DNA from 4 places in the Pedococcus sp. P2_A3 genome. Region 1 is predicted to be linked to each of the others. Evidence: predicted binding sites of a transcription regulator. Region 1 holds the regulator's gene; each other region holds the start of a gene.

Region 1 (3,201 bases):
CCCGCGACCACGGCCCGACGGGTGCTCGCCAAGGAAACGGCGGACGACCGTCAGCTGGCCTGCGAGGAATTCAACCGGGCAGCCACCCGAGAGGTGTTGGCCAACCGCCAGATCACCGACGTCTTCGTGACCTCGTTCAGCAGCGACTACGCATGGACGAACGCTCCGGGCGGCAACCTGGGTGACCCCGGCCCTGATGGTTACAAGGCGGTCTGGAAGCAGTTCATCGACGCCGGGAAGCGGATCCACGTGATCCGCGACGTCCCGTCGACGGGAGGGCGCAACATCCCCACCTGCATCGCGCAGTCACGTGACGGCGCGAGCGACTGCGAAGTACCCCGGGCAGATGCGCTCCCTGAGGACCTCGAGTTCTCGACGGCACGGTCCTTGGCCAACCCGAAGGTCACCGTGATCGACCTGACGCCACAGTTCTGCGACGCCAAAAACTGCTTTGGCCGGATCGGCAACGTCATCGTCTACCGCGACATGTCGCACCTGAGCATCGAGTACGCCACCCTGCTCGCGCCCTATGTCGAGCGCCAGCTCGGCACGGTGCCCAAGTAGTTACCGGATCCCACGGAGGGACCGACCCTCACTCGCTGGGCGGACGTCACCCCACCGCGGGGATCAGCAGGGTCTGACCTGCGTGGATGTCGCTGCCGGTCAGGTCGTTGGCGATCTGGATCTGGGCGACGGCCTCGGCCATCGACAGCTGCGGGAGCTGCTGGGTCGCGATCTCGGAGAGGGTCTGGCCGGACCGGACCGTGGTCGAGTGGTCGATCACGGTGGCGGACGCGCCTCCGGAGAAGAGGGCGACCGCCAGGGCGACCGCAGCCACGACGACGGTGAGGGTGAGGGCCAGCCGGCCGGTGCGGGTGATGCGCAGCGGGCGGGTCGGCAGCGCGGCCACGGCTGCCCCGGTGGGGACCGAGACCAGCTGCGGTCGAGCCGGGCGAACGGGAACCCGCACCGGAGCGGGGGCGACGTCCCAAGCGACTGCTGCACTCATCTGGTCCTCCATCGTGGCGTTCAGTGGCGCGGCGTGAACCGCGTGGTCTGTCGAGTTGGTCGAACGGGTGTGCGAACAACTGCCTAGGTGATTTCTAGCACGCATGTTCGAACGGATCAAGACACGCGTCGAACACATGTTTGGCACAGACGTTCGAAGGCCATACGCTGTGTTCATGCCCCAAGCACATCAGAGGCCACTGACAACGCACCCGTCACACCCTCTGGACCGTGCGCCACACGGCACCTGACCTGCACCAACACCTGCACCACCGGCACCTGCACCCGTCCCTGTACCTGCTCAAGTGAGGAAGCGGCATGAGCGACGACAACGTCAAGGAACTGCCCGACCGCGATCGCGGTGACGGGCTCACCGTCCGGCAGCGGCGGGTGCTCGAGGTGATCCGCAACTCGGTGGACCGGCGCGGCTACCCCCCGAGCCTGCGGGAGATCGGCGAGGCCGTGGGGCTCACCTCCCCCAGCTCCGTCGCCCACCAGCTGTCCACCCTGGAGCGCAAGGGCTTCCTGCGCCGTGACCCCAACCGGCCGCGGGCCATCGAGGTCGTCTCTCCCGACTCCCCCGCCGACATGCGGGGCTACCGCGGCGGCGCGAGCGTCGAGGACGAGACCGCCACCTACGACGAGACCGGCGTCAACGACCAGCGGCCGGAGGCCTCCTACGTGCCAGTGCTCGGTCGCATCGCGGCGGGCGTGCCGATCCTGGCCGAGGAGACCGTCGAGGACGTGTTCCCGCTCCCCCGCCAGATCGTCGGCGAGGGCCAGCTCTTCCTCCTGCAGGTCGTCGGTGACTCGATGATCGAGGCCGCGATCTGCGACGGCGACTGGGTCGTCGTGCGGCAGCAGCCCAGCGCGGACAACGGTGACATCGTCGCTGCGATGCTCGACAACGAGGCCACCGTGAAGACCTTCAAGCGCAAGGACGGCAAGGTGTGGCTGATGCCGCACAACGCCGCGTTCGACCCCATCGACGGAGACCACGCCACCATCCTCGGCAAGGTCACCGCGGTGTTGCGCCGCATCTGACCTCGACCCTCAGGTGCCGGCTGCACCGTGTGCCGCGGCGCGCCTCGGGCGTGCCGCGGCACACGCGTGTCCGGCGCGTGTCCGGCATGGGGCGCCGGGTCGGATCAGGTCGGCTCAGTCACCCAGGGCGTCGAGCAGGTGGGTGACCTTGGTGGCGAACCGCTCCCCGCCATCCCCGTCGGCCCAGAGCTCCCACAGCTCGTTGTCGTCGGACTTCAGCGCGCGGTGCAAGGCCTGGGTCGCCAGCTCCTCGAGGCGCTCGTCGACCTCGATGGGGTCCTCGTCGAGCCAGCGCGGCACGTTCCGCTCCCCGACCACGGACTCGAAGTCGTCACAGGCGGCCACCACGGCGGCGGCCGCAACCGCCTCCGACATGGTCGGTGCCTCGATGTACCCCGACGCGCGCACCACCCGCACGAGCGCCTTCTCGACCTTGGTGCGTCGCGCCTCCTGCTCCGCTTCCTCGAGCTCGTCGAGGAAGTCCAGCGCGTCGTCGTTCTCGAACGGCCCAGCTCCGATGGCGCCCATCTCCGAACCTCCACAGCCTGCGACAGGGGTGCAGTTCCGAGGGTGCCAAGAGGCGGCGCGACACGCCAGCCCTAATGCGGCGGGCTCATCCGTTGGTACCACGCCGTATCGACGTAACGACCGAACTTGTGCCCCACCTCTCGCAGGATCCCCACGCGTTCGAACCCGCACGCCACGTGCAGGGCCACGCTCGCGTCGTTCGGCAACGCGATCACCGCCACCTGGGTGTGCACCCCGGGTGCGGCGTCGAGCCGGGCCAGCAGCGCGGCATACAGGGGGCGGGCGAGCCCGCGACCACGCGCCGACTCCGCGAGGTAGACCGACACCTCCTTGGAGCCCGCGTAGGCGGGCCGCGGGCGGAACGGGCCGGAGAAGGCGTAGCCGAGCAGCTCGCCCTCCGCCGTGCAGGCGACCAGCACGATGTTGCCGTCGCCGACGGCCGCGAGCTTCTCGCCGAGGTATGCCGCGCCGCGCGGCTCGGTGTCGAAGGTCGCCAGCGAGGTGCGCACCTGCTCGTCGTAGATGGCGGCCATCGCCGGCAGATCGGCCGATACCGCGTCGCGCACGACGGTTGGGGGGTGCTCGGCAGGGACGGGGCTGCTCATATCGGCGATGCTAGGG
Region 2 (3,201 bases), on a different contig from region 1:
CGGGTCGTGGCGCCGACGACCGTGAAGGCCGGGAGCTCGAGCGGGATGGCCGTGGCGCCCGGGCCCTTGCCCACGATGACGTCGACCCGGAAGTCCTCCATGGCGAGGTAGAGCATCTCCTCGGCCGAGCGGGACATGCGGTGGATCTCGTCGAGGAAGAGCACCTCCCCCTCCATGAGCGAGGACAGCACGGCAGCCAGGTCACCGGCGTGCTGGATCGCGGGGCCACTGGTGATGCGGATGGGTCGCTCCAGCTCGGTGCCGATGAGCATCGCCAGCGTCGTCTTGCCCAGCCCCGGGGGGCCCGAGAGCAGCACGTGGTCGGGCGGCGTGCCCCGGCGCCGCGCGGCCTCCAGCACCAGGGACAGCTGGTCACGCACCCGCGCCTGCCCGGTGAACTCGCTCAGCCGACGCGGGCGCAGGGCCGCCTCGACGGTGCGCTCGTCGGCCTCGCCATCGGGATCGACCACACGCGCCGTGGCGTCGATCGACGAGTCCTCGAACATCTCGCTGGAGAAGCCGTCAGCCATGACCTAGCGCCCCAGCTCACGCAGGGCAGCACGGAGCATCGCCGACACGTCGGCGCCCGCGGGAGCGGCCTCCGCAGCACGGGACACGGCGTCCTCGGCCTGCTTGGCGGAGTAGCCGAGCCCGACGAGGGCCTCGGCCACCTGGTCACGCCAGGCCGCGGTCGCACCTGACGGAGCCGCCGTGGCGCCGGTGGCGGCACCGGACGGCATACCGAGCTTGTCGCGCAGCTCGAGGACGATCCGCTCGGCACCCTTCCGGCCGATGCCCGGCACCTTGGTGAGGGTGGCGAGGTCGGCACTGGTCACGGCAGCCCGGAGCCGGTCGGGGGCGAGCACGGAGAGCATGGCCAGCGCGATCCGCGGACCCACGCCCGACACCGTCTGCACCTGCTCGAAGATGTCGCGCTCGTCGTCGGAGCCGAAGGCGTAGAGGGTCAACGAGTCCTCGCGCACGACCAGCGTGGTGGCCAGCAGCGCCTCCTGGCCGAGGTGGAGGGCGGACGCGGTCGCCGGGGTGGTGTGCAGCAGCATGCCGACTCCCCCGACCTCGACGACGACCCGGTCGAGCCCCACGTGGCGCACGGCGCCACGGACCGACGCGATCACCGGGCCACCGCGGCCCTGAGCCTGGCCTGCTCCACGCGGGCCGCCTCCTGCAGCCGGCCGACGGCAGCACCCTGCCACAGGTGGCAGATCGCGATGGCCAGGGCATCGGCGGCGTCGGCGGGCTTGGGGGCGGACTCCATCCGCAGGATGCGGGTCACCATGGCGGTGACCTGCGCCTTGTCGGCGCGGCCGGACCCGGTGACCGCGGCCTTGACGGACGTGGGCGTGTGCAGCTCGACGGGCAGCCCGCGCCGGGCGGCCGCCAGGAGCGGGATGGCCGAGGCCTGCATGGTGTGCATGACGCTGGCGACGTTGACGTCGGCGAAGACCTGCTCGACCGCGATCGCGTCGGGCTGGAACCGGTCGAGCCAGCTGTCGAGCTCGGTCTGGAGGTAGAGCAGCCGCTCGGCGGTGGGTTCGGTCGCCGGTGAGCGCACGACACCCACGGCGACAAGCCGGACCTGCCGGCCACGACCTCCCTCGACGACCCCGATCCCACACCGGGTCAGGCCGGGATCGACCCCGAGTACGCGCACGACAGCCGCTCCCTCATCTGTGACACGGAGTCGTCACCAACCATCGTGTCTTCCGAACAAGTGTTCGGTTCAACGGTACACACGGCCACCCGCCAGCGAGCGGAGCAACACGCCTCTACTCGTCGTCGTCCTCGATCTCGGCCAGCACCTCGTCGCTGATGTCACCGTTGGCGAAGACGTCCTGCACGTCGTCGGAGTCCTCGAGGGCCTCGATGACGCGGATCATCTTGCGCGCCCCGTCGGCGTCGAGCGGCACCTTGAGGTTGGGGACCCACGACGCCTCGGCCGAGTCGTAGTCGATCCCGGCGTCCTGGACGGCCTTGCGGACGGCGACGAAGTCGGTCGCCTCGGAGATGATCTCGTAGGAGTCGCCGAGGTCGTTGACCTCGTCGGCGCCGGCCTCCAGCACCACCTCGAGGATGTCGTCCTCGGTCTTGTCGCCCTTGGGGACGATGACGACGCCTTTGCGGTCGAACACGTAGGACACCGAGCCGGGGTCGGCCAGCTGGCCACCGTTGCGGGTCAGGGCGGTGCGCACCTCGGCTGCCGCGCGGTTGCGGTTGTCGGTCAGGCACTCGATGAGGACGGCGACGCCACCGGGGGCGTAGCCCTCGTACGTGATCGTCTCCCAGTCAGAGCCGCCCGCCGTCGCCCCCGACCCGCGCTTGACCGCGTTGTCGATGTTCGTGTTGGGGACCGACGTCTTCTTGGCCTTCTGGATGGCGTCGTAGAGCGTCGGGTTTCCGGTGGGGTCACCGCCACCGGTGCGGGCAGCGACCTCGATGTTCTTGATCAGCTTGGCGAAGAGCTTGCCCCGCTTCGCGTCGATGGCAGCCTTCTTGTGCTTCGTGGTTGCCCATTTGCTGTGGCCGCTCATGCCTTGCCTCTCACGATCTCGACGAACAACTGGTGGAACCGGTGGTCACCGGTCACTTCCGGGTGGAAGGAGGTGGCCATCAGCGACCCCTGACGAACGGCGACGATCCTACCTGCGGCAGGTCCGTCCTCGACGCGGGCCAACACGTCCACGCCCTCCCCCACCTCCTCGACCCACGGAGCCCGGATGAACACCGCCCGCATCGGACGGCCACCGATGGCACGGATGTGCAGGTCTTCCTCGAACGAGTCGACCTGCCGCCCGAACGCGTTGCGGCGCACCGTGATGTCGAGCCCGCCGAGGGTCTGCTGGTCCGGGCGCGCGTCGGCGATCCGGTCGGCGAGCATGATCATGCCCGCACAGGACCCGTAGGCCGGCATGCCGGCTGCCAGCCTCTCGCGCAGCGGGTCGCGGAGCTCGAAGGCCCGGACGAGCTTGTCCATCGTGGTCGACTCGCCCCCCGGGATGATCAGGGCGTCGACCGCGTCGAGCTCGGTGGTGCGGCGCACGGTGGTGGCGCGAGCGCCCGCCTGCTCCACGGCATACAGGTGCTCGCGCACGTCGCCCTGGACGGCGAGCACGCCGATGGTCGGCTGGTCGGTCACGCCCGGAATGCTACGGCCGCGCGGACGGCTGCCACGCCCCGCCCCGG
Region 3 (3,201 bases), on a different contig from region 1:
CCCAGTGCGGTGCGACCAACCCGGCACTGCCCAAGTCGACCAAGTCCCACCTGATGAAGGTCCTGCGGGAGGCCGGGGTCATCCGCAACGAGCCCCGCGGGCGCGAGCGACTGGTGACGCTGCGTCGCGAGGAGCTCGACGCGGCGTTCCCGGGGCTGCTCGACAGCGTCCTCGGCCAGGTCCGCTGACCGTCCTGCCGCCCCTCCGTGGCGCCGCGGCCGACTGATCCGGCCGCGCGGCATACCTCCGGTCTGGGCGCGCGCTCAGCCCTCGGTCGAGGGGCGCAGCTCGGCGACGAGGGGCACGACGTCGGCGATGGAGTCGACGATGCGGGTGGGCTGGTAGGGGAAGCGGCCGACCTGTTCGGGGCGGGTCGACCCGGTCAGCACGAGGACGGTGCGCAGTCCCGCTTCGAGCCCGCTGATGACGTCGGTGTCCATCCGGTCGCCGATCATCACGGTGGACTCGGAGTGGGCGTCGATCCGGTTCAGTGCGCTGCGCATCATCAGGGGGTTCGGCTTGCCGACGAAGTAGGGCTGGTGGCCGGTGGCCGCGCTGATCAGGGCCGCGACCGAGCCGGTGGCGGGCAGCAGGCCGTGGGGGCTGGGTCCACTGACGTCGGGGTTGGTGGCGATGAAGCGGGCGCCGGCCTCGATGAGCCGGATCGCCTTGGTGATCGCCTCGAAGGAGTAGGTGCGGGTCTCGCCGAGGACCACGTAGTCCGGGTCGCGCTCGGTCATCGTGTAGCCGACCTCGTGCAGCGCGGTGGTCAGGCCAGCCTCGCCGACCACGAACGCGCTGCCGCCCGGCCGCTGGTCGGCGAGGAACTGCGCGGTCGCGAGGGCCGACGTCCAGATCGACTCCTCGGGTACGTCGATGCCGCTGGCGAGCAGGCGGGCGCGCAGGTCGCGCGGCGTGAAGATCGAGTTGTTCGTCAGGACGAGGAACCTCGTCCCGGACTCCTGCAGGGCCGCGATGAACTCGGGCGCCCCGGGGATGACGCTCTCCTCGTGGACGAGGACGCCGTCCATGTCGGTGAGCCAGCACTCGACGGGCTTCGGGGTGGTCATGCGCCCATTGTGCCGAGTTTGTGCTGCGCGGTTTGTGGGGGCGCCAACTGCCGGACCAGGCGCGCGCTGGAACTGCCTGACGGAGGTGCGTGTCATTGGCCACGAGCGCAGTCACGGCACTGCTCCCCGTCGCGGACGTCGAACGCGCCAAGGACTCTACGACCGCCTGGACCTGTCGTTCGTGGGCGCGGGCGGCTGGTCCGCGCCCGCGGTATGCCGTGAGGCGGCTCGCGGGCCCGCTCTGGTCTCGGGCGGGGTTGGGGTTTCTTGGGTGGGGTGGGGGCCCGTCGCTCAGGCCACCTCGATCGCGTGTCCTCCGGTGACCCGCAGGAGCTCCTCGTAGGTGGTGCGGAAGACGGTGTGGCTGTGGCCCGCGGCGGCCCAGACGTGGCGGTAGCGGCTGAGGGAGACGTCGACGAAGGTGCGGACCGGCGCGATGTGGCCCACGGGCGCCACGCCGCCGATGGTGAACCCGGTGGTCGCCAGGACGAAGTCGGCGTCGGCGCGGTCGAGGTGGTCGATGTCGTCGACCAGCTCGGCGACCTTGACCAGGTCGACCTTGTGCGCCCCCGAGGTGAGGATGAGCACCGGGCTGATGTTCTGGTCGGGGGCGTGGGCGCGGAAGACCAGCGAGTTGGCGATCTCGGCCGGGGTGATGCCCAGCGCCGCGGCTGCGGCGGCGGCGGTGCGGACAGCGTCGGGAAGGCTGACGACCTGCGGGACGACGTGGTGGACGGCGAGCGTCTCGAGCACCCGCCGCACGGCGGGGTGCCCGGTCAGGTCGGGGGGCCCGGTCAGGTCGGGGGGCGACGTGGCCCGGTCCGAGGTGCCCCGGTCCGAGGTGGCCAGGTCAGCGGGAGATGCGGGCGCCGCGGTGGCCGGCGACGTGGCGGCAGGCGAGGTGTGGGTGGCGGGCGGCACGGTGCCCGTGGCGAGCGCCGTGTCGGCGGACGCCGCCGTGTCGGGGGCCGATGCCGGTCCCTCGGGGGCTGTCATGTCCCCAAACTAGGGGTGTGGGGAGTCGCTGTCACCACTCGTCCTGCAGGGGTTGACGGGCTGTCCGTGGCGGGGTGTACGGTTCTTCTCATCGAACACCTGTTCGAACTCGTGGTTCATGACGACCGATCCATTCGGTCACGGCTTCGCCGGTGACGGCTCCACCGTGACAGGCGGTCGCTTGCGGAGCACGGCGGCTCTGGCCCTGTGATCAGGCGCCTCGACCCCGCCCCTCACAGGGCCAGAGCGCACCACCTGAGTGCGCCGTCGCGCCTGCTCTCGACGGGGCTGCGCCATGCCCTTTTTCTCCACGTCCAGGTACACCCATCGCAACCCATCGCCCGCCCACTCATCGCCCGATCTCGCCCCAGACCAGTGAAGGAGCATCCCGTGGTTCGCCGTTACGAAGAGGCCATCGAGGTCCGTGAGGGGGTTCGCGACGACCTGGCTCCCGGTCTGGGCGGCCCGGGAGGGGTGGGAGGTCTCGGGCCCGACGCCTTCGTCTGGCGCGGCCGGCTCTATGTCGTCCGGACCGTGCTCGACCGCTGGCAGGAACGCCGCCCGTGGTGGCGGGACGCCCGGGAGCGTGACGGTGGCAGCGACGTGCTCACCGACGCCCGCGAGCGGCAGGTGTGGCGGGTCGAGGCGAGTGCCGGCCGCCTGTGCGGGGTGGGGGTCTACGACCTGTGCGCCGAGCACGGGAGCCAGTGGCGACTGCTGAGGGTCGCTGACTGATGGGACACCAAGCGATGGGACACCAAGCGATGGGACACCAAGCCATGGGACGCCAAGCGATGGGAGACAGTCCGATGCGAAGCCCGGGAACAGCCACGGGAGCCGCTGCCACGCTCGACCTGCTGGACCGGGCGCGGCACTCACTGCTCGAGGCCTGCCAGAGCCAGGAGGTCGCCCGGCGCTACGACCAGGCCCAGCTCGGGGCGTTGCGGGCCGCCGCCGCCGTGGTCGCCACCCGCACCTCCAGTCGTCCACCCACGGGCCAGTCGGGTCCGCGCAGCCTGTGGGAGCTGCTGCCCACCGTTGCGCCCGAGCTCTCCGAGTGGGCGGGGTTCTTCGAGGTGGTCGGAGCCCGTCGCCACCACGGTCACAGCGCACGGGAGGCCGATGACGTGCTGCG
Region 4 (3,201 bases), on a different contig from region 1:
CCTGCGTGGACCGGGCACCGAACAGGTCGGACCAGCTCGAGTAGAACAGGTACTTGTCGTTGAGCAACGCGCCGCACAGCGAGACGACGAGGAGGTTGAGCGTGATGACACTGGCCGCGCGCGAGACCACCTTGACGGCGCGGCGTCGCCAGGACGGGCGGTCGCTGATGACCAGCGCGAACACCACGACCGTCAGGGCCGCGATGAGAACCACCAGCCCGGTGCCGGTCAGGGACACCCGTGGTCCGATGGTGTGCGGGCGTGCTCTGCAACGCCTCCCAGTGAGGTCCGCATGGTCCGGACGCTAGTCGCGCCTCCTGAACGCTTGCTGGGTGCCCACGCCAGCTGCTCGGCGTCGGGCTGGAGTCACCCGTCGGTCAGCAGCGGACGGAGTAGCTGACCGACTTCTTCCCGCGGTCGTCGGTGTCGACTCGGTGCCAGTAGCGCGGGTCGTGGGCTCTGCGGTGATGGTGCCCGCACAGGGGCACCGCGAGGTGGAGGTCGGTGTCGCCCCCCGCTGCCCACGGGTCCTCGTGGTGGAGCTCGGACCACGCGTAGGGCCGATCGCACCCCTCGGCGGCGCAGGTGTCGTAGACGGTCGCGAGCGCGACCCGCTGGGCTTCGGTGAAGAAGCGCTCCTGCCGACCGAGGTCGAGCGGCACGGAACGACCACCCAGCACCGCCGGGACGATGCCGGCGTTGCAGGCCAGCCGGCGCGCCTCGCTGGCCGAGAGGTCGTGCCCGGTGTCGAGGTGTGCCGACCCGAGTGATGCCTTGAGCTGCTCGTGGTCAACCGTGACGACCACCGTCGCCGCGACCTTCCCCGAGAGCGTGTCGGTGGGTAGGTGCTCGAGGAGCTCGACGAATGCCGAGCCGTAGCGGTGGGCCCAGTCGCCGTCTGCCACACGGAAGGCGTCCCAGGTGGCGTCTGACACCTCGGCGGCCGTCGTGGCGCCGGCTTCCCTCGCCGCCTTGGCGGCCTGCTGGGCGAACCGTCGGGGCGAGGCGATCTGCTGGACGGTCTTGACGAGGATCGACGCCGCCAGCGTGGGCAGCGTGAAGTGGCCGCTGGTGGTGCCGTCGTCGTTGTGGTGCCAGGTCAGTCGCGACGCGGCCAGCGCCGCCTCCTCCTGGGTGCGCAGCACCGAGTCCTCGTGGGCGTCGACCTCGGCCCGGGACCGCTCGACGGCGGCGAGGGCACGCCGGCCGTCACGGCGCAGGGTGCCCGGGTCGACCAGCTTCGCGCGCCGCACGAGGGCCGTCTCGATGGCGGCCCGCTCGTCGACGCCGAGCCCGTCGGGCAGCTGGCTCGTCGCCGTCGCGATCACTTGGGCGTGCTCCTTGGAGACCTCTCCGGCCGCGAGCGCCTCGCGCGTCGCGGGGAGCCCGGTGTCGAGCGCGGTGGCAAGGCGGACGTCGCGCTGGGCCTCGCCGCCCTCGCGCCGCGTGCGGGCGGCGAGCCAGGCCCCGGTGCCGGTCATGCCCGACTCGGACGCCACCGCCGATCGGTCGGCCTCGGCGACCAGAGCCAGCCGCACCGCCTGGAGCCGGGTGATCGCCCGGTCCACGGCGCCCAGGGCCGCGGTCGCCGCGGCCGAGCCGACCACGTCGCCGCGGTCGACCCGGTCGAGCAGCCGGTCGATCTCGCGCAGCACCTCGACCGTCGCCAGCGGGGCGGGGCGAAGGGAGGCGACTGTGGACATGTAGCCAACTCTAGTCGAACATCTGTTCGAACACAAGCACTCACCCCAGGATAATGACCAGAAAGCTGGTCACGACCCGGGTCGGCCGGTCACCGCGTCGCCCGGACTGCCCCATTGCCCGCCAGACGCGGCCACGGGTTCCGGTATGCGAAGAATGCGCCGCGTTGACGCAGGTCAGGGGCTTTCGGCCGATAGAGTCGAGGCAACGGGCGACCAGTGCCCGCAATCCCCCAGGAGTGAGCATGTACATCGGACTCGGCATCTTCCTGATCGTCGTCGGCGCGATCCTCACCTTCGCCATCGACGCGTCCTCGGTCGGCGGGGTCGACCTCCAGACGATCGGCTGGATCTGCATGATCGCCGGCGTTCTCGCGATCCTGCTGTCGCTCGTCATGACGAACCGTCGTGGCGTCGCCGGCGGTGGCTACTCGGCCCGCCGCGTCAGCCACACCGACCCGGCCACGGGCACCCGCGTCGACGAGGTCGACGTCGACCGTGACGGTCGCATCTGACCCACCCAGCTCGGCGCGCAGCGCCGCGCAGTTCACCGCCACAGGGCGGCCCGGGACCACCCGGCCCGCCCTGTCGCACGTCCGGCGCAGGGGAGAGCTCCCCTGCGGTGCCGGGTGCGTGACGCGCCCCTACGGGTAGTCCTCCCCATCGACGGCCCCGCCCCACGTTCATACCTTCGTCGTCAGCAGCCGGTTCCACCAAGGGGACGGGCGGATCCGAACCACGATGCAGGAGAACGCAATGCGCACACTCAACCTCAGCCAGAAGCCGGTCCGGATGGCCCTCGCCGGCGCCCTCGGCCTCTCGGTCGTCGCTGGCGGCGCGGCCATCGCCGACGCGGCCACGGGCACCATCCGGACCACGGGCGCCACCCTCACGGTGCGCTCCGGACCCGGCACCGGCTACCAGGCCGTGACCGCCCTGCCGAAGGGCACGAAGGTCACCATCAGCTGCCAGACCTACGGCTCGACCGTGAAGGGCACCTACGGCACCTCGAACCTCTGGGACAGGATCGGCACCGGACGCTACGTCTCCGACGCCTACGTCTACACCGGGCGGGACGGCTTCGTCGCCCCGAAGTGCGGCGGCAGCACGCCGGCCCCGACCGGCGCCATCAAGGACGACTACCCCTACCGCGGCGCCACCTCTGGCGTCGACCCGTGGAACTTCTACAAGGGCCAGTGCACCTCCTTCGCCGCCTGGCGGGTCCGCCACAACCTCGGGGTCGCGTTCTCCAACTCCTACAAGGGTCAGCACTGGGGCAACGCCGAGCACTGGGACGACGCCGCCCGTGCTGCCGGCATCCCGGTCCACAAGTCCCCGAAGGTCGGCGACATCGCGGTCCGCAGCAGCGGCACCTGGGGCCACGTCGCCTACGTCGCCAAGGTCAACAGCGACGGCAGCTTCATGGTGGAGGAGTACAACCACGTGCGCTCCGACACCTACAGCTACCGCACGGCCACCCGCGGCACCGGCAGCGAGCAGT

What was found. Region 1 encodes LexA, which represses DNA repair genes until DNA is damaged. Its sites were predicted from a motif close to TCGAACANNTGTTCGA; they were not measured.
Region 2: the regulator LexA is predicted to act here: its motif matches at 1,725-1,740, upstream of ruvC (crossover junction endodeoxyribonuclease RuvC).
Region 3: the regulator LexA is predicted to act here: its motif matches at 2,158-2,173, upstream of AC1DX8_RS11215 (YbaK/EbsC family protein).
Region 4: the regulator LexA is predicted to act here: its motif matches at 1,718-1,733, upstream of AC1DX8_RS08990 (HNH endonuclease signature motif containing protein).

Annotation. Positions count from the first base shown of each region.
Region 1 covers NZ_JBFUCW010000005.1:55,295-58,495, reverse strand. The annotation lists gene AC1DX8_RS05645 (acyltransferase family protein) at 1-564, shown strand, start outside; gene AC1DX8_RS05640 (LysM peptidoglycan-binding domain-containing protein) at 611-1,009, opposite strand; gene lexA (transcriptional repressor LexA) at 1,327-2,052, shown strand; gene AC1DX8_RS05630 (DUF4259 domain-containing protein) at 2,167-2,580, opposite strand; gene AC1DX8_RS05625 (N-acetyltransferase family protein) at 2,652-3,185, opposite strand.
Region 2 covers NZ_JBFUCW010000002.1:239,001-242,201, forward strand. The annotation lists gene ruvB (Holliday junction branch migration DNA helicase RuvB) at 1-530, opposite strand, end outside; gene ruvA (Holliday junction branch migration protein RuvA) at 534-1,136, opposite strand; gene ruvC (crossover junction endodeoxyribonuclease RuvC) at 1,133-1,672, opposite strand; gene AC1DX8_RS03190 (YebC/PmpR family DNA-binding transcriptional regulator) at 1,788-2,549, opposite strand; gene pdxT (pyridoxal 5'-phosphate synthase glutaminase subunit PdxT) at 2,546-3,154, opposite strand.
Region 3 covers NZ_JBFUCW010000012.1:50,024-53,224, forward strand. The annotation lists gene AC1DX8_RS11205 (ArsR/SmtB family transcription factor) at 1-188, shown strand, start outside; gene AC1DX8_RS11210 (HAD-IIA family hydrolase) at 264-1,070, opposite strand; gene AC1DX8_RS11215 (YbaK/EbsC family protein) at 1,362-2,066, opposite strand; gene AC1DX8_RS11220 (DUF6504 family protein) at 2,457-2,801, shown strand; gene AC1DX8_RS11225 (SAV_6107 family HEPN domain-containing protein) at 2,876-3,201, shown strand, end outside.
Region 4 covers NZ_JBFUCW010000008.1:178,066-181,266, forward strand. The annotation lists gene AC1DX8_RS08985 (alpha/beta hydrolase) at 1-238, opposite strand, end outside; gene AC1DX8_RS08990 (HNH endonuclease signature motif containing protein) at 378-1,703, opposite strand; gene AC1DX8_RS08995 (DUF6458 family protein) at 1,946-2,215, shown strand; gene AC1DX8_RS09000 (CHAP domain-containing protein) at 2,457-3,201, shown strand, end outside.